Stieleria sp. JC731: one gene and its partner. Each later gene encodes a partner of the first gene's protein in a complex. Links are inferred from orthologs where the notes say so. Each region holds a gene or a part of one and is shown in the gene's direction. Other genes may lie near its edges. The genes, in order: LOC67_RS15080 and uvrB.

Region 1 (9,273 bases):
GGCACATCACTTTGCTGCCTTTGCGAATTGTCCGCTGCAGCTTTTTGTCCATCGGGCCATAGTCACCGATGTCACCGGTGAACTCCGATGCTTCGGCCGCGTGGCTGATCGAAAGGACGCCTTGGGGGACCTGAGTCAAAGGAGTGATACCGCTTTGGCCGGATCGCAAACGTGCGACCAAATCCTGCGGGTTGTTTCCGAGAGGTGAGATTACACCGGTGCCGGTAATGACGACCCGGCGGTAGGCGACGTTGTCCATGAATTAAACGCAACGACAGAGTAACAGTGAATGTGCGGTCACATTCTAAGCTTTAGGAGATGTAGCAAAGAGGGGGCGTCTGTGTCAGGCGAATTGCGATGATGCGTCGCCAATTTCACAGAACTTGCTAGGTGTTCGTTCCAAATCGATTTTAGGATTGGCCGCATGGCATTAGGTGCATTAACCGGGGCTAACGCCCATCGGCTGATGACCCAGACCCGTGTTTAGGATTAGCCGCATGGCGTTAGCCACGGTTCGGGTGCAATTATCGGGGCCAACGCCCGTCGGTTGATGATCCGAACGCGTGTTTGGGATTAGCCGCATGGCGTTAGCCACGGTTTCAGTGCGGTTACCTGGGTTAATGCCCCTCGGTTGATGACCCCAGCCCGTATTTTCATCTGGAACGAAACACCAATTCTTTTTAACCGCAGGTCAACTGTTTCGCGGCTGGCGATCGATTAATAACGTCCGCGGTTGGGTGCCAGGGGCCCCTGGGAGATCTGCGGGACGAGCGGGGCGGTTGTCAGGTTCTCTGATGCACGGCCGCGGTATTCGATGAACATTAAAGCGTCGGCGCGCCCAGCGGTTGTCCCGGTGATCATCTCCAAGTTCAGCAGAGGCATCGCTGCTTGAGGACGCTCGGGACTGGCGATCACACCGCAGGAAAGTAGCAAGACCATGTCCGATGGCCAGCGGAATCGTTCGTGCAATCGCCAGCTGACAACTTGTGGCACATCGATCTTGGTTCGGTACGCCGTCCCGTCTGGGAGGGGAAGGTCGAGTTCGACGGGCTTCAGTTTGTCGACCTGGTCGATCTCTGCCTTGATCACGCAGTCGAGTGCTTGGCGGTCAACCGTTAGCAGGGGGCTGATTTCCAGGCGGTAGCCTTCTTGGATTTCGCCGGTTTCTGGTTCATAGGGAGGCCAGCCTGTGGTCGCGGGTTTGACGTTGCGAACGTAGTTGCGGCCGCGTGTGCTGGCCAGTTTTTGCGTTTGCCCGTTGTAGGTGACCAAGTCCAAGGCCTGGACTTGGCGGGCGTCCGTTCGCTGACGGAGCATGTTTAGGACGAGCGCCGCATTTTCCTTGCTTAACAGCCACGCTTGGACGCCTGGGGAGTCAACCGCGACGTGTTGCATCAACAGATGAGCTCGGCTTCGCCAGTTGGGGTTGCCGACCGTCATGACTTTTAGCGAAAGCACTTGGGGGTCTTTTTCGCCAGCAGTGAATCGTTCGACGATTCCGCCGACAACTTCAGCCATTTCGCGTGTGTGATAGATCGAAAGTTGGTCGCGGCTAGCGTTCATGTAGCCGAATGGCGACGTGAACCAAGCATCTGTTCCGGTTTCTCGCAAAACCCAGTCGATCACAGCCTGTTCTGGGCGATCGTGGTTTTGCAGATATCCGGTGTAGGGGCGAAGGTCCCAGTCGTAGGCCTGCTGACCAGCTTGGTTGGGAAGGGTGTTGCTGCGACCACCAGCGTTGCTGTTGGATTGGCGTTGAAAGCTGGGGGGCGTTTCAAGGCTGCGCATCGCCGATCCGGCGCCGGCTGCTGGTTGCGATTGTCCTGCCGCAGCCATGGGATTGGGCTGTCCGACGTTTGTTTGGCCGCCACCTTGCAACGCTGGATCGCCCGGCAAAGCCATGCCAGACTGTGCGTATGCGGTGCTAGAAGCGACGAAGCCAACTGAACCGGCGCATGTGATAGCCAAGCTGGCGACGACATGCTGAAAAGAAACGTAAGGCAACAGATTCGACAGAAAAGTACGCATGTCCCAACCGGTTTTGCGGAAATCGAATGCGATTTCGAAAAAATTTCCAATCGCTCTAAAGACGCTATAGCGGGATAGCGGCACCGGCGGCAAGGCGTGTTCGCGAATGGCGTTGAGGGACTGTAAATCTGTCTAGAAGGCGCTTGAACCCTAGTGTTTCGTTCCGTATGGAAATACGGGTTCGGGTCATCAGCCGACGAGTGTTAGCTCCGGTTATTGCACTGAAACCGTGGCTAACGCCATGCGGCTAATCCTAAAATCGAGCGGGTTCAGGCATCAGCCGACGGGCGTTAGCCCCGGATATTGCACTGAAACCGTGGCTAACGCCATGCGGCTAATCCTAAAATCGAGCGGGTTCAGGCATCAGCCGATGGGCGTTAGCCCCGGTTATTGCCCTGAAACCGTGGCTAATGCCATGCGGCTAATCCTAAAAAGGCGTTTGGACATTGCGGAGCGTGTGTTCGGTCTCGCGCAATGGCAGGCGGTTAATTTCGATTGTTGCCCTTTGCTCCGTGAATGTAGCGTTCTTTGCCGCGGGCTACTCGTCTGCCGCGTGTTCCTGTAATTCTTCGAGCGATGCAAATTCCAGCGTCGAAATGTGGGTGGCCGAAAGCACCACCTGGGGAGCCATGCCGGCGTCGTAAGCTTCTTTCCAACGGGCCGCGCAGAGACACCATCGGTCTCCAGGTTTTAGGCCCGCGAATCGATAAACCGGGTTGGGTGTCGACAGGTCATTGCCGCGAGACTTGCTGAAATCGAGGAACTCAGCAGTCATGACAGCGCAGACGGTGTGCAAGCCCGAATCGGAGGCTCCGGTGTTGCAGCATCCATCACGATAAAACCCTGTCATCGGATCTGTACTGCACTCGCCCAACTCCGTCCCGAGAACGTTCTTCGCCATCAATTTATTGCCAGATTCTTTGTGTTTTGCTGTTTGAGAGACTGGCTCAACGAACCTTCGGCTCTCGGACGGATGCATTAAGCTGTCAACTGTTTTGCAAGCGTCGCACCCATCGGGTTAATTCGCTTGGTGGGCCTTCCAGCATGGGAATCCAAGATGGGCGGCCAACCTAGGCGACGAGGGTAGAGTGTAGCGATTTGCCAATCCGGTGTGTCGTCGTCTTCTGCGAAAGGTCCTCGCAATGTGCGAAGTGTGCAGAGGGAGTAGGCCGAAGCGTGGCACAGCGCTGATAGGGGACACAGGGCTGATCCAGGTCGATGGCCAAGTCGCTGTGGAACGTTATGATGGAAGGACATCTTCGTTCCCCTCGATTATCCCTTTGCTGCCTCATGGATGTGCCTCCCGCTTCGAATCCCAAGCTTCTGCAGCACTTGACCCCCGAGCAGCAGCGTGCAGTGGTTCACGTTGACGGTCCGATGCTAATTCTTGCCGGGCCAGGTAGCGGCAAAACTCGTGTTGTCACGCACCGGGTGGCGCATTTGCTTGAAGCTGGGGTTCCTGAATGGCAAATCGCGGCGTTGACGTTCACCAATAAGGCCGCCGACGAAATGCGTGCCCGTGTCGATTCTTTGGCACCGGGCAAGCAGGTGTGGATGGGGACCTTTCACCGCTTCTGCGCTCAACTGCTGCGGCGATACGCAAGCATGGTCGGGCTGCAGGAGAACTATTCGATCTATGATTCTTCAGACTCAAAGCAGGCGATGAAGCGGGCGATCGAAGCCTCGGGGGTTTCGACGACGCACGCGTCTCCAGATCAGATCGCGAATCTGATTAGTAAAGCGAAGAACAAGCTGATCACGCCGGAGGTTTGGCAAACACAGATCGTTAGCCCTCAGGAAAAGGTCGCTTCCCAAGTCTATCCGGTTTATCAGCAGCAGCTGCTTGTTGCGAACGCGGTGGACTTTGATGATCTGCTGCTGCACGTTGCGACAATGCTGCGGCAGAACCCCGAGTTGCGGGCCGACCTGGACGCGCGGTTTCGCTACATCATGGTGGACGAGTATCAGGATACCAACCTGGCTCAATATGCCATCGTCCGTGGGCTGTCGGTGAACTATCCGAACCTGTCGGTCACAGGTGACCCCGATCAATCGATTTATGGTTGGCGTGGTGCAGACCTAAATAACATTCTTGATTTCGAGAAAGACTATCCGGATGTCAAAACGGTACGGTTGGAGCAGAACTATCGCAGTACGCCGAACATCCTGCGTGCCGCGGACCAGTTGATTCGCCACAACCGTCGTCGCAAACAAAAGGACTTGTTTACCGAGAATGACGAAGGCGCACCGGTGACGCTGCGCTTTTGCTCCGACGGTTTCGAAGAAGCAGACTCAATCGCCGACGACATCGTCAATGCGATCGCAAGTGAAACGGCAAAGCCCAGTGACTTTGCGATATTCTGCCGGATGAATTCGTTGACACGTTCGGTGGAACACGCCCTTCGCGGACGTGGTGTTCCCTATCAGATTGTTAACGGGGTGGAGTTTTACCAGCGGAAGGAAATCAAAGATGTGCTCGCCTACCTGCACTTGGTTAATAACCCCAGTCACGATGTCGCGTTGACTCGCGTGATCAACACGCCGACACGAGGCATCGGTGCGAAAACCGTTCAACGATTGCAGGATTATGGCCACCAGTGTTCGATTCCAATGTTGGAAGCCGCACGACGTGTCCACGAGATTGACTCGATCGCCAAACGTAGCAAGACAATGGTCAGCCGGTTTGTCGAAATCTACGATCGTGTGGCGGCAAAGGCGACGGCTCCGCTAGAGGAGTTGATGCGGTATCTGGTTCAGGAAACCAAGTACGATGACTTCCTCAATAAAACGTCTCCTGAAAGTGATGATTCCAGTCCGCTAGCCAACGTGGATGAACTGATCACGGCGGGAGCTGACTTTGATCGTCGGCACCCGGATGACGGATCGCTTGATGCGTTTCTTGAACAAGTCGCGCTTGTCAGTGACACCGACGCGTTTGACGATTCCGATGAACGGGTCACGTTGATGACGCTACACGCGTCCAAGGGGTTGGAGTTCCCGCGCGTTTATATCATCGGGGTCGAAGACGACTTGTTGCCCCACAAGCGGTCCAAGGAAGACGACGCACAGTTCGAAGAAGAACGCCGACTGTTGTTTGTTGGGATCACAAGGGCCGAGCAATGGCTACAGCTTTCGTGTTGCAAGCGGCGAATGATTCGAGGCGATTTCCGCCCCGTGATTCCTAGCCCGTTCCTGAACGAACTGCCGCTTGCCGAAATCAACCGTATCGAATCGGTTCGAAAAGGTGCGTGGTTTGACGAGGTCAACCAGAGCACCCCGTCAGATTGGGATATGCCCGAAATCCAGGTTAACGATGACAGCGCTATCGATCAGGATACGTCGTTTGACTTTGGTGCCAATGAGCATGAAGCCGACGAGCAAGGAGCCAAAGAGCATGCTGCGGAGTTCGATCAATCGGAATTCGCGGAGGCTCCGGCGGAAGAGCCCGCGCCAGCCAACCCGGTTCCACAACTCGGCAAGCTAAAGACGGCTGCGGATTTGATGACGGTCAATCGGCCGCCAATTACCGCATTCCAAGAAGGGACCAAGGTCCAGCACCGCGAGTATGGCGTCGGGATTATCACGGCGGTCAGTGGGCGTGGCCCCAAGAGAATGGCGCGAGTCAAGTTTGATGACGAAGAGCACAGTTTTCGTCTGGCGTTTGCCCCACTGGAAATCGCTGAATGATTTAGCTTGATGGCAATTGAGTGCGGGTTTCGGAAGACGCCCCAAAAGGGGCCGGGAGAGGCCCGGAAAAGACCCGTGCACGCCTCTGTAAATGATCATTATTCGCTATTCAGGCTTCGCAACGTCTGATCGACGCAAATAAAAAAGGCCGACGTTTTCACGTCGGCCTTTCTGTGTTCTTGCGTTGTTTGCCTACTTGAGGCTCAGTTGCGCGGCGCGGGTTGCTGCTGCTGTTGGGCTGGGTTGCCCTGAGCGATTTGCGGTGGCAAGAAGTTCTGTCGGTCAATCTTCCAGTCCGCTGGCGGCTGTTGCGGGATGAAGTGTCCGAGGAACTGGCTGATACCAGCACCGATCGCGTTGCGTTTAACTTCGCTGAATTCGTAGTGATCCCATTGAGGGGCCAGCTTTTCGTGGAAGTTGGGTGCGTACATGATCATGACTTCGGGTTCGAATCCCGAGCTCAGGACGACCTGTACCATTTTGTATTGGGCACGGTCTTCCTGGCGTTTGGGCCATGCTTGCACCAAGTACGTGTTTGGCTTTGGGGCTTGTTCAAGTCGCACCCAGTACCTTTCTTTGATCTGTTGTGCGTCCAGGTTGAAAACAAAGGGAAGCGGACTGTTGAAGATGTTCGTGCCCTGCATGTTCGGAGGCAGGGACTGAACGTTGCACTTCTTTTGCTCGCGATCGTATTCGATCAGCTCGACGCCGTTGCAGATCCAGTACTCGCCGTACTTGTTGGCAGTCGGCCCGAATTGAGGAGCACCGTTCTTCATGCCTTTGTAGTACATGATGCTGTCAACACGGAACAAACCTTTGTCTGGGTTCGCATATTTGACAACACCTTCGGCTTTGTGGGCGTGAACCCCAGCCGGTGCGGCAAGAAGGTCGAAGTGCCAGCGTTCAAACTTACACTCCAACGTTTTGGTCGATTGGCTTTTCTGTTGCCATGAAGCCAGGACACGATCAAGCTCGGCTTGTTGTGCCGGTGTCAGGGCAGGAAACGGCTGTGCAGCGGCTTGCGGTTTCGCACCGGCAACCGCCTGTTGCTGGGCGTTTGCTGGTGATGCAAAGGTCAATGCACCACAGACGATGCTGAGCAAAAACAAATGACCGCGATGGAGTCGCATTTTCATAGCCAAAAGCACCATCCTTGAAGGCTTTGGTTACGGATTACCGAGCAGGGAGCACACCAATTCGCTCGCTGAACCCTCGTTGTATCAGGTTGATGGGGGTCGCAGAAAGGTCATTCGGTTTGGCATTAAAAACTCCGCCATCGCAATGACTGCCTCCGAGAGCGGCGGAATTTACATCCAACTCTGCCCGTCACCCCTCAGAAAGACTGGGCAAAGCTAGCAAAGTTGTACATTTGCAAGTCACTTCAATCGCCAATCGTCTTCATGCCCCACAGTCGATGCCGTTGGATTGCTATCAATCGACTCTTCTTTCTTTACCGGTTAATGGCGATCACACGAATGTGCCGATGAGTGAAGAGTCGCGGGCTGCGCTGAGTTTAGATCTCGGTTGCATACCTGAGAATTTCGCACCAGTCAGATCTCGGTCGATTGTCTCGGCTGAACCAAGTTTGTCGCACAGGGGGGTAACGATGCAAGCAGTTGAAAACGCAATTCAGCCAACGCTGAATCGACGACGATTTGCAGCCTTCGCACTCGGCGGAGTCTTGATCAGCCAGACACAGTTCACCAGAGCTGAAGAGGGCATCAAGGCGCCTGCAAGCGATGCGGCATACCGATCGGAGACTCCGGTCAACACGATGGTTCGGCGGCTTGAGCCCGTTAGTACTGACTTCAATGGCGCGATCATTCAAGCGATCGCCGCGGGAAATTCGGGAAAGCTGCTGGCGGTCGCTGGCGACGATCACGGCATTCGAATCTTGCATGCCGGGACTTTACAAAGGTTAGCACTGCTGCGCGGGCATTCGGATCTTATCCAAAGCTTGCAGTTCGATTCGACCGGGCGGCGGCTGGTTTCTGCTGGCAATGACGGCGAACTGATCATCTGGAATTGCCAGGACTGGACGGTGTCGCAGCGGATGCAAACATCGCATGCGTTTGCCGGAGTCCGCTTTGCACCAAACGGGATGGAGCTTGCGGCGGTCGGTTTCACCGATGAAGTGTTCATCATCAACAACAAGCCCGTCAATCCGCACCCTCGTGTGCTGTGCGATTGCACCGACTTGCGATCCGTCGAATACCGACAGGATGGCAAGGTATTGGCGGTCGCTGGGCGAAGCGGAAAGCTACACCTGTTCGAACGAACGCAGTACGCACTGTTTGACGAATCCCATCTGCATCACGGTCGGATTCATGACATGCAGTTTGTCGGTTCATCAAATGTATTGGCTTCTGTCGGGGAAGACGGAAAGCTGACGTTGTTTGATACAGAGTCCAAAAAGACGGTGCTTCAAGTTGCTGTCGCAAAGGGCAAGCTCTATGCGATCTGTGTCATCGATGAAAAGTATGTCGCAGTCGCGGGAAGCGATGACTTGATCAGCATCGTCGAGCAATCGACGGGCAAAGTGATCGAACGCTTGAAGGGCCACTCCGGTACCGTGACTTCGTTGGCATCGATCGGGTCAACGCTGTACTCCGGTGGATTCGACGCAACGCTGCGGATGTGGCAGTTGGACAACATCATTGGCGGACCGGATCGGATTGCCGAACGGGACAACCTTTTGGGGCGATAAACCCCAACGCTAGTTTTTGACTTCGTTTTGGAAGGGCACACGGAGGTGCCACGGGTGAATCTGAATAAGAAACGATTGCGACGACCTGCTCGGCCACAAGTGCTTGAGCGTCGTGAACTGTTCGCCGCTGATCCAATCCATGTCGGTGTCGTTTACCTGGAAACCGACTACTTGGAATCGGACAACGATGTCGGAGGCGATTCCAAAGGCGACAAATTTCTGCTGACGTTTAACGGCGGTGCCGATGGCACAACGCTGAATCAAGTTCGCATTCGAACTGATAAGGACGGTGATGGTATCTCGGTCGGTGACCCGATCTTTGACACGGCCGAAGGTGGACGTGGAAAACAACAGTGGCACGATTTTCAGATCTTAAAAATTGAAACGACCGATGGGCGTGTCGCGACCGCAAAGGCAACCGTTGTCGATGGCGGGCAAGAGTTAATTCTGGATCTGACGAACTTTCGAGCGGGTGATCGTCTCGAGTTCACAATTGACGTCGATGAAGTCCTTCGCAACCTACCGGATCTGGATGAATTCAATGACCGGTTGGACGTGATCACGTCCGGTCAGGAATTCCAAGATTCGATCTTAGAGGCATTCTTTGAAGCTCCGCACTACGAACCGACAACCGCTGATGCGATCTTCTTAAACAACTACGGTTCGCCGCGCGATACCTATGGTTTGGAACTTCCCGATGATGACGGAACCGGACCGAACAGTCGTCCCAACCGTAGTGCGGCGGCCGTTCTGGAACTGACGCAAACGCCGAAGCCAATTTCGATTAGCGGCTCTGTTTGGCTAGACAATAATCTTGATTCGGTGTGGCAGCCCGGTGAAGCAGGCCTTGC
Region 2 (9,121 bases), on another replicon or contig:
GTTTTCGAGTTGGCTGGCCGGGTTTGACATCCGCCCAAACGGTCAGTTCGGTCGAACCGAGCCCGGTTCCGATCAGCTTGAACTGATTCGCACTGGCTGCGAAAGCTTGGCAGACTGTCTTGTCGCCGATCGTTACCCCACGAAGCGTTCCGCCGATGGTCATCGAACGGACCTGAGCTTTCTTGAGGTTCAAAACAATCACGTTCTTAGCTGTTTCGGCCGGAGCCGGAATGTCCAGCTGTTGCCCTTCGGGTTTCGACGCAGCGTTGTTGTTCTGCGTTGCTGAATTGTGCGCGATCGATGTTCCGTGGTTCGATCTTGGTGGCGCCAGTGTGGGTGTCGGTGTTGGTAGGACACTTGCGGCTGCAGTGGCAGAACGTTTCGCCGAAGCGAGGTTCGCTGGCACTGGAGCAGGCTTCGTCGGATCATTGTCAACCGGCAGCTCAATCAGTGGAGCTTGCTGGCTGTCGATCAGATCGGTAATCGATGGTGGGCGTTCGGCGAATACTGGCTTGGGGGCCGTGTTGCCTGTTGGGCCTGCTACGGCAACCTGCTTCGGAACTGGACGCGATTGTCGAACGGCTTTCACCTCGGGCATCGGTGCAGCAACGACAATCGGTGGTTCTTCTGCACGGGGTGGCGGCAGCATCGGTAACTCTTCGATGCTGCTTCGAATCGATGCGTCTTCGGGATTGTTTGGCGGAGCACTGGCTACCGCCTCAGTAGCTTTCGCGACAGCCGGAGGTTCAACGACGCCGAGATGCAGCGGTTGCTTTCCGTCCTGTTGCTCCAACGTCATCTCGATTTCGATCGGAGGCATGGCGACGGCAACTGGGATGCGGCCGTCGTCAGGCTCTTGCGAAATCAGCGGTAGGGAGTTTTTCGCCGTATTGACTTGGATCGCTCCGGGACCATTCGTGTCCAAGGGCATGTCGGCCTTGGGAACGTTCGGGTTGACCTTGATGTTTTTAGGTTGGCTCTTCGCCTGATCTGGCGTTGGTACTTTCTGAGCCAAGTTCAACACGGGAGCCAACATGACCGGCGAGTCGACTTCGGCTAGATCGGCCGATGGTCCGTCATTCGATGCCGCACCAGTTTCGTCCTGTGTCGTTTCGTCTTCATCGAACGCCTCGTCAGCGACCAATTCGTCGAGACTTTCCAAGTCGACTTCGAGTTCAAGCTCTGGATTCGAATCAGAAGGTTCAACTTTCGCGGCAGGTTGTTCTTCAACTGGTTCAGTGGCGAGTTCGATTTTCGAGAAATCGATCAGCGGAGCTTCTTCGATCATCAAGCCCTTTGCGGCTGGCTTGACCGAGTCAGCTTGATCATCCGATTGCGTTTCTGCGGCGTTTGAGGCACTCGCTTGGGTCGGGACTTTCTTGTCTTCATCTGACTTGTTGTTCGATGTGTCATCTGTCGCGTCCGCTTCGACGCTATCGTCAGAGAGCGAAAAGAAGATGGGCTGAGTTTCTTCGATCTTCGCTGTTTCTGAGCGTGAATCGGCAACAGGAACGACTTGGTGGTCAACAACAGAATCGTTGCGCTGAGTCGATTGGACGGGCAGCAGATCCGGAGTTTCGGTTTCACTTGTTGCTGTCAGGCGACTACGTTTCTGGGTATCAAAGGCGTTTGCCTTGGGCGAAACCGATTGCTGCGTTTGCTTGCCTGGGGCGGCTTGGTTCGCGAATACATTCGATCCAGCTTGTTCGGCATTCGCTTCTGAAACGCTCGCGTTTGGTTGTCCGTTGAACAGCGGATTGAATTGCGTCTTGCCTTTGGCTGCATCGTTCGGTTGCACGTCCAACGACATGTCCAGGTCAATTCGGCGACCATTGGAATGGTCACCACTGGCCAGTTGGACAGGAGCGCTGGGATTGCGTCGATCAGTCGCTGTGAAAAACGGGTTTGCCTTGACGTTGCCGGCGGCATTGGATCCGGAATGCTGTTTCCGTGTAACAACGCGGTTGCCGTAAGACTTCGCAAACTCCGAATTTTGAATTAGACCTTGCGCTGGCGATTGGGTGGCCTGCGCTCGAGATCCAACCTGTTGGGCAAAAGCGACCGACTGAGTGTTCGCGAGACTTGACGACGCCAATACCAACGACATCAGCAACGCCCGCTTGGCGAGTCTGTTAGACAGTTTGACTGGTTTTGTCGTGATGTTGACGCTCTTTGCACGCATGCCGCGTTCCTGATCCGGTGATTTAGGGTCAAATGGCGAGGGAACTGCCATTCGGCCGGATGTGCCCCCCTCGGCACACCGGCGGCCCCCAGCGATGGCGCACTGAGGTCCGTTGGTTTACGTATCGGATTCGATTTGGCGTGACATTAACGATTCTCGGGCCCGCAAGGCTTGTAACGACCAAAACGCTTGTGCCGAAGGTGCCGTCAATCTGATGGAAAGCGGACAGCAAGCCCTGAACGAGTCAATCGGGATCGCCACTTGAGCTTGAGGGCACCCGTTGGTGTGGGATTTGGCGTCCCGTTGTGGCGTGGTCCGGCCATGGGGCTTCAAGGGCTGTGCGTTCCGCGATAATCTCCCCAACAGCGTTGATCAGCGAGAAAATCAAAACATGTCCGGGGACGGCAATATGACGGCAGCCCAGCCGAGGGCCGAGTTTCATCTCAGCAGCAATTTTGAGCCTGGCGGAGACCAACCTCAGGCAATCGAAAAACTGACCAAGGGATTCCAATCAGGCAAGCCTGCGCAGACTTTGCTGGGAGCCACCGGGACCGGAAAGACCTTCACGATGGCAAATGTGATTGCAAATATTGGGCGTCCGGCGCTGGTGCTCAGTCACAACAAAACCTTGGCCGCCCAGCTGTACAGCGAGTTCAAAGAGTTCTTTCCTGAGAACGCTGTCCACTATTTCGTCAGCTACTACGACTACTATCAGCCGGAAGCTTACATTCCGCAGCGCGACGTCTACATCGAAAAGGACTCGTCGATCAATGAGGAGATTGATCGACTGCGTTTGGCGACAACCAGTTCATTGGTCAGTCGCCGAGATGTCGTGATCGTCGCGTCCGTCAGCAGCATCTATGGTTTGGGATCGCCCGACGATTATCGCCAGTTGGTCGTTTCGCTAACCGTCGGCGAAACGATCCGCCGCGATCACCTGCTGCTAAAGTTGGTCGATGTCCTCTACGAGCGAAATGACTACGCGTTCGAACGAGGGAAGTTCCGTGTTCGAGGCGACAGTGTCGAGCTATGGCCCAGCTACGAAGAGTTTGCTTACCGCATCGAAATGTGGGGTGATCAGATCGAAAAGATCTCTTTGATCAAACCGGTTTCTGGTGAGACCATCAAGACAGTGAAGCAGGTATTTATTTATCCGGCCAAGCACTTCGTGATGCCTGAGAATCGCATCCAGCGAGCGCTCGCGGTGATCCGCGAAGAGCTGAAAATGCAGCTCGAAAAATTTGAAAAGCAAGGCAAGCTGCTTGAGGCTCAGCGTCTTTCGGCTAGGACGCGTTTCGATTTGGAAATGCTGGCCGAGGTCGGGCACTGTCCCGGGGTCGAAAACTACTCACGGCCACTGTCGGGAAAGCCGCCTGGGGCGACTCCGGACACGCTTTATAGTTTCTTTCCAAAGGACTTCATTACGTTTGTCGACGAATCCCACGTCACGGTCCCACAAGTTCGCGCGATGTATGCCGGTGACCGAAGCCGTAAAACGACGCTGGTCGAACACGGCTTTCGCCTGCCAAGCGCGCTAGACAATCGCCCGCTGAAGTTCGAAGAATGGGAAGAACGCACGGGGCAAATTTGTTTTGTCAGCGCCACGCCTAGTGACTATGAACTGAAACGGACCGAAGGTGAGGTCGTTGAACAGATCATTCGTCCGACGGGCTTGTTGGATCCAGAAATTGAGGTCGTTTCGGCGAGGGGCCAAGTCAACCATTTGGTCGGCGAAATTCGTTTGCGAGCCGAGCGAGATGAACGGGTGCTGGTAACGGCGTTGACAAAACGCTTGGCAGAAGACCTGTCAACGTTTCTGCAAGAACAAAACATTCGCTGCCGCTGGCTACATAGCGAATTGAATGCCTTTGAAAGAGTTGACCTGCTGCAAGAGCTTCGATCAGGTCATTTCGACTGTCTAGTTGGTGTCAACCTATTGCGTGAAGGGTTGGACCTTCCAGAGGTCTCCTTGGTTGCCATTTTGGATGCCGACAAAGAAGGTTTCTTGCGCAGCGAAACCAGTTTGGTGCAAACCATTGGTCGCGCGGCTCGGAACGCCAATAGCAAAGTCATCCTGTACGGTGATTCTGTCACCGAATCGATGCGACTGGCAATCGACGAAACGGAACGTCGTCGCGCGATTCAAATGGAATACAACGAAAAGCACGGAATCACGCCAGAAACCGTGCGCAAACGGATTAAATCCGGGATTGAATCGGAGGCAGCTAAACGGCGGCAGACCAATGCCGCCGCCCAGGAGGAATCTGAGGCAACTTACATCACCATCGAATTTATCGAGGCGCTGGAACAAGAGATGTTGGCTGCGGCCGAAGACTTGGAATTTGAACGTGCGGCACAACTCCGTGATCGCGTCTTACAGTTGAAGGAAAACATCGGCAAGCCTTTGTCTGAAGTCGAGCTTGATAAACCTAAGTCGACCGGGTCGGGACGAAATCAACGTCGCAAAGGTGCAAGACAAGTCAACAAAGGTCGCGGTAAGATTCCTCGACCCAAACGTGGCTAATCAGATCGCGTTGCTCAATGACTTTGCTAAGCAAAGGTGTCATTCGAACGATTCAATCATCGTCGACGATGGCACTCAGTTTGGACGTTTGAGGATCAAAACGGTTCATCAATGACTGAAACATTGTTGTCGCTTCATCAGGACTGTAGCGAGTTAACAACTTGAAGCGTTCAGGGATCTGAATTTCGTTCCACCACTCGTCTTTCGGCTTCCGCCATGGCGATTGCATCGTTTGACCCGGCGTTTGATTGACCCAGTCGTCTTTGAACCAGCCCCGGCGAACCTTAGTTAAATCGATGTCGGGATCAACTAGATAGGCTGGGCGACGCCCGTTAAGTGACACCAAATGCAGTGCATAGACCCTAGTTTGACTAGCGCCGATCCGTGATGCCATGCTTTGCAAGTGGTTTGCAGATTGTCGGATCAGTTCGGGATCATGCTGGCCATGAGTTAACTGATTGGGCGTCATGATGTGACTCGCCGGCACGAAGAGGTAGTCGTCGTCCGTTTCGATCTTGAACCATGTCAGGCATTCCTTGTGACGCAACATCATGCGCCAAGCGAATCTTTGTCCTCGCTCGTTCCAACTGGGCTGACCTGGCAATACCCAAGGCCGAAGCGGCAGCAACAATTGCACGAACACATAAGTGCCGGCAAGAACCGTTCCCATGCGATGCCAGCGGATCGGTTGCTCGGTGGACGAGGGTTCGCGAAGGATTGCGTCGTTTGTAAACCTCTTAGTCGCGGTGAGCAGATCGGATCCAGCATTTCTGCCCCAGAGTGACTGCGCGATTCTATTGAACAATCGTTCGATTGTTTTGGTCGGTATGAAAACAAACAGCGTTGCCAGCATGAACCAAGGGAAGACTCCGATGGTAAATATCGTCGCGTTGGTCAGATGGAAACCCAGAGCAGCGACAATTGCGAAAGGGCGAGTCCGACGGAAATAAAGTGCTGGTACGATGGCCGCATCGAAAATGATGCCTCCCCAAGCGACCAACAGGTTCATGTATGGAAGTGACATCAACGAACCCATCAGCGGCAAACCGGTACGAGCTTGGACCCATAACATCGTCGGGCGACCAGAAAGCCAATCGATGTCCAGTTTGGCGATAGCTCCGAACACATAGGGTAGCGCGAGCTGGAATCGAACTAGCCACCACTGCCACTGCGGAATCGGCGGTGGGATTTTATCGTTCTGTTTCCAGTGCCCTCGTATCCATCGGTCGGCACTGCAGCAGCGATTGCTGGGTAAAAACACACACAGCATTGCGGTGCATGCCAAAAGGTAGTCGTGGTTGTTGTAGTGTTGGCGATCAACAAGCAGAACATAGGCGACAGACAAAGAAAGGAATGCGGCATTGAGACGAGTCGCCAGGCCGATTGCAAACGCAAGTGCGGAAAGACGCATGATTTGCAGATGCCACCAGATACCGTCATTGGGCCAAATGTTGACCCAATTGAAACCGGCATACTTAAAGTACAGCTCCGGTTGCAAAAAAAGGATGCGCCAACGATCAAGTTGCAAGTATTGGTGAGCCCAGCAAAACAGCGTGACACCTAGGACCACTCGAAAGACAGCCCAGGGCGATGCGGTCATCGGCTGCAGCGCCGTTTTGGATAGCGATTCGAGGCCCGTTTGTTTGAACATCGCTCAGGAAATAAAAACGGCCAATGGATGCCGATCCATTGGCCGCGTCGTTGAATCATTGATGCAAAACGTCTATTGGTTCATGAGCGCTTCTAAGCCTGCGTCACCTGCGGCGGCATCTGGTGTCGCCGAACCATCAGCTGGCGGTGCTGGAGCATCATCCGATGGTGCACCGAAGAAGAGCGGCTGTTCGACAGTGGCTTTCTTAACCACCGATCGACCTTCGGCAAGTGCGTTCAACGCATCGACTTGCTCTTGTAGCTTTTTGGAAAACTCACGAGCACTGCCGACGGACTTGTCGTTTAAGGCGGTTTGAATATCGATCATCGCGGTCAACCATGGCTTGGTGTCTTCAAGTTCTGGTTGTGGAATCGCGGCGAGCAATCCGCCGGTGATGTTTGCAGGATTGGTAACCGAATCGGCATCTTCGATTGCGTCGAGCTTGCCGGTCAAACCGATGACGATTTGTTGCATCGCATAGTTGAGTTTCTTTCGACTCGCGGTGACTTCTGGCGGTTGTGGTTTTTCGGTCGGTCGCATCATACCGCCGCCCATCATGCTTCCTCCCATCATGCCACCCATCATCGCATCCATGTCGTATCCCATGGATGGATCTTCCATCATTTCGTCGTATGACCCGCCACCGTTCATCATCATTTCCATATCGGCAGATCGCCGCGCCCCCGATGGTTTGCTGGCCTCTTCGGATTGCTTGACGAATGATTCTGGAGGAGCCGGTTGCTGCTGTGACTGCTGCTTTTTCTCCATGCGATCAAGACGATCGATTTCGGATTGATAAGCTTTCGACAATCGGCCAGCCCATTTCTTCAGGACCTCGGCGGACTTGACATCTTCGGGCTTCAGCTTACCAGGTAGACCGCCGATTGCCGCAGCCGAGTGCAATCCGATCAAGTTTGGTTGCTGGTCGTCGGTGCTGATGCTGACCAATTGTTTTCCGATTGACGCATCTTCGCTGACATAGGTCAAAATGCTGACCGCATAACGTTGTAGGAAAGCGTGTGCGAGTTCCGATCGACCACTTGGCGGTGTCGACTGAAGCAAGTCGTTCATCGCTTGTTTCACATCAGCCAAAGCGGCTTTGTCCATGCGGGACACAGGTGTGAAGCGAGCGTAACGCTCCAAACCTTGTAGCGCCGCAGCACGAACGCCATCAGGATTGTTCGCGTCCACGTAGATGTCCCTCATGTCGGTCAAGATGAACCGATAAGGGACTGGCAGTCCGCGCTGGCCGGGGCTGGACAACTTCGAGATGAACGTGATCGCGTTGACCCGAGCAGGGATTTGATAGTTGCCGGTCGCGACTCGCTTCAATCCGATATAGAGCCACTCCATCGCTTTCTTGGTGCCAGCATTGGGAGCACGCATAGCCCGGCTGGCGATCGCGTAGGCGGGGGCCATCACGTCGTTGATTTGGTGTAACGCGTCCGGCTGAGTGATTTTTGCCGGGATGTAGTCGCGGTAATAACGCTGCAGAACGGCAAGCTCATTGGCCGGAAATGTCGAAATGTCATTGCTGGTCATGAACACACGCGTCTTGCGTTCAATTTCAGGCAAGTTGTTGTCAATCACCGGCTCGACCGGCAAAACCTCAAATTTGTTCTGCTGAGCTCGAACGTTACTGGCAAAGACGGCAAACAGGACCAACAGCAGCATTGTTAGACAGGCAACGACGAATCGCTGTTTTCCCTGCGATGCTGCAACCGCGACTGCGGTCGGCTCCGATTGGCTGGCGGAGTTGTTTGACGGTTCGAAAGAAGTCCTTGTCATGCCAAATCCATGTGAGTGGGTGATGAGTCGATTAGCCGTGGTGGGGGATGAGGAGAGGCCGGCTAAGAGCTGATGAGCCAATTTCCCTCGCATTATCCACTGATATAACGAAGGTCGTCAAACAAAATTAGGCCTAACTGCTGTAGTTCGGCGCGGTAATCACGGTTTTTTCCGACCAGATTGATCGAACTGTCGTCGATTCTGTAGATCGCGAGGATGTCCGCTGAAGTTTGATCCGCCGAATGAACGCTCATCGTAACTGAGCTGCAAGGCGGCTGTTGATCAGACCACCTAAAGGGGCGGTTCGCATGTGAAGTCGCGATGGAACCTCGCCAGAAGAGTACCCCCTGCCCGATTTGAACGAGCGTCTCAGGCGGAAAAGCCTGATGTCCTAGGCCAACTAGACGAAGGGGGCCGGCGTCGATGTTGGTGAACGGTTGATAGCTGATATGGCATCGAACGTTTTTCACCAAAGCGGCGGAATATAACGAGCTTTGCCGCTCTGGCGAAGGTTACATCACGCAGAGGCAGGAGAATTCTTAGGTGGACTGTACTTTATCAGGTCTGCGTCGTGTTCACCTAGTGTGTTCACTGACTTGGGCTAAATCGAAGGTCTGTAAGACGTAAGAACCGGCTTGGGCGGGTGTCGTTTTGCTGGGCTTAACGCGGACGCAGATCTGACACACGCCGGTTTAGTGCCTGGAATGAGCCGGTTTCCCAAATCGGGTGGCGAATGTCCGTCGACCAAGGCATGGAATGGTCAATTGGAAGTTGCTTACGGTGCAGAAAACCCCTCAGGTAGCCAACATTAGCGTCATCGCACTCGTTAAGCTTTAGTGTACGAATAATTTCAGTCGAACCTGATCTTGGGGGCGGGCAACGGAATTAAGTAGGATCGACCACGGATTGGCCCCAGAAGCAAAGTCACTACTTGCGAAGGTGAATCACAATGTCGGCAGAATGGTTTTTTATGGCC

The links.
Region 2: the proteins of LOC67_RS15080 (region 1) and uvrB are in contact, whole or in part, in a crystal structure (PDB 7EGT), measured with the Thermus thermophilus proteins. The link is inferred for Stieleria sp. JC731 from one-to-one orthologs. Residues at the interface, in WP_096412145.1 of Thermus thermophilus: His654, Arg656, Phe657, Gln666, Asp668, Glu669, Lys680, Arg681, Leu682, Ser683, Lys685, Tyr686, Ala687; in WP_096411307.1 of Thermus thermophilus: Glu23, Leu25, Arg26, Asp27, Gly28, Glu29, Arg30, Phe31, Arg55, Glu326, Asp327, Phe328, Glu379, Ser382, Gln383, His398, Gly400, Arg401.

What each region holds. Positions count from the first base shown.
Region 1 is NZ_JAJKFQ010000005.1:1,103,191-1,112,463, forward strand. What follows is about bases 2,899-5,980. They hold LOC67_RS15080 (ATP-dependent helicase), read left to right. Parts: upstream 2,899-3,246; coding sequence 3,247-5,715; downstream 5,716-5,980. Other genes in these bases: LOC67_RS15075 (DUF2237 family protein), read right to left, coding at 2,899-2,929; LOC67_RS15085 (TIGR03009 domain-containing protein), read right to left, coding at 5,919-5,980. Also shown: beta-ketoacyl-[acyl-carrier-protein] synthase family protein, read right to left, coding at 1-259; hypothetical protein, read right to left, coding at 718-2,028; more of DUF2237 family protein, read right to left, coding at 2,567-2,898; more of TIGR03009 domain-containing protein, read right to left, coding at 5,981-6,845; WD40 repeat domain-containing protein, read left to right, coding at 7,322-8,422; SdrD B-like domain-containing protein, read left to right, coding at 8,477-9,273. UniProt on the Escherichia coli protein: A helicase with DNA-dependent ATPase activity. Unwinds DNA duplexes with 3'-5' polarity. Translocates on single-stranded DNA with 3'-5' polarity. Initiates unwinding more efficiently from a nicked substrate than double-stranded DNA.
Region 2 is NZ_JAJKFQ010000011.1:1,312,930-1,322,050, forward strand. What follows is about bases 2,219-5,148. They hold uvrB (excinuclease ABC subunit UvrB), read left to right. Parts: upstream 2,219-2,591; coding sequence 2,592-4,706; downstream 4,707-5,148. Other genes in these bases: LOC67_RS21720 (pilus assembly protein N-terminal domain-containing protein), read right to left, coding at 2,219-2,233; LOC67_RS21730 (HTTM domain-containing protein), read right to left, coding at 4,759-5,148. Outside these bases: more of pilus assembly protein N-terminal domain-containing protein, read right to left, coding at 1-2,218; more of HTTM domain-containing protein, read right to left, coding at 5,149-6,357; hypothetical protein, read right to left, coding at 6,430-8,145; hypothetical protein, read right to left, coding at 8,238-8,399; DUF4339 domain-containing protein, read left to right, coding at 9,095-9,121. UniProt on the Escherichia coli protein: The UvrABC repair system catalyzes the recognition and processing of DNA lesions. A damage recognition complex composed of 2 UvrA and 2 UvrB subunits scans DNA for abnormalities.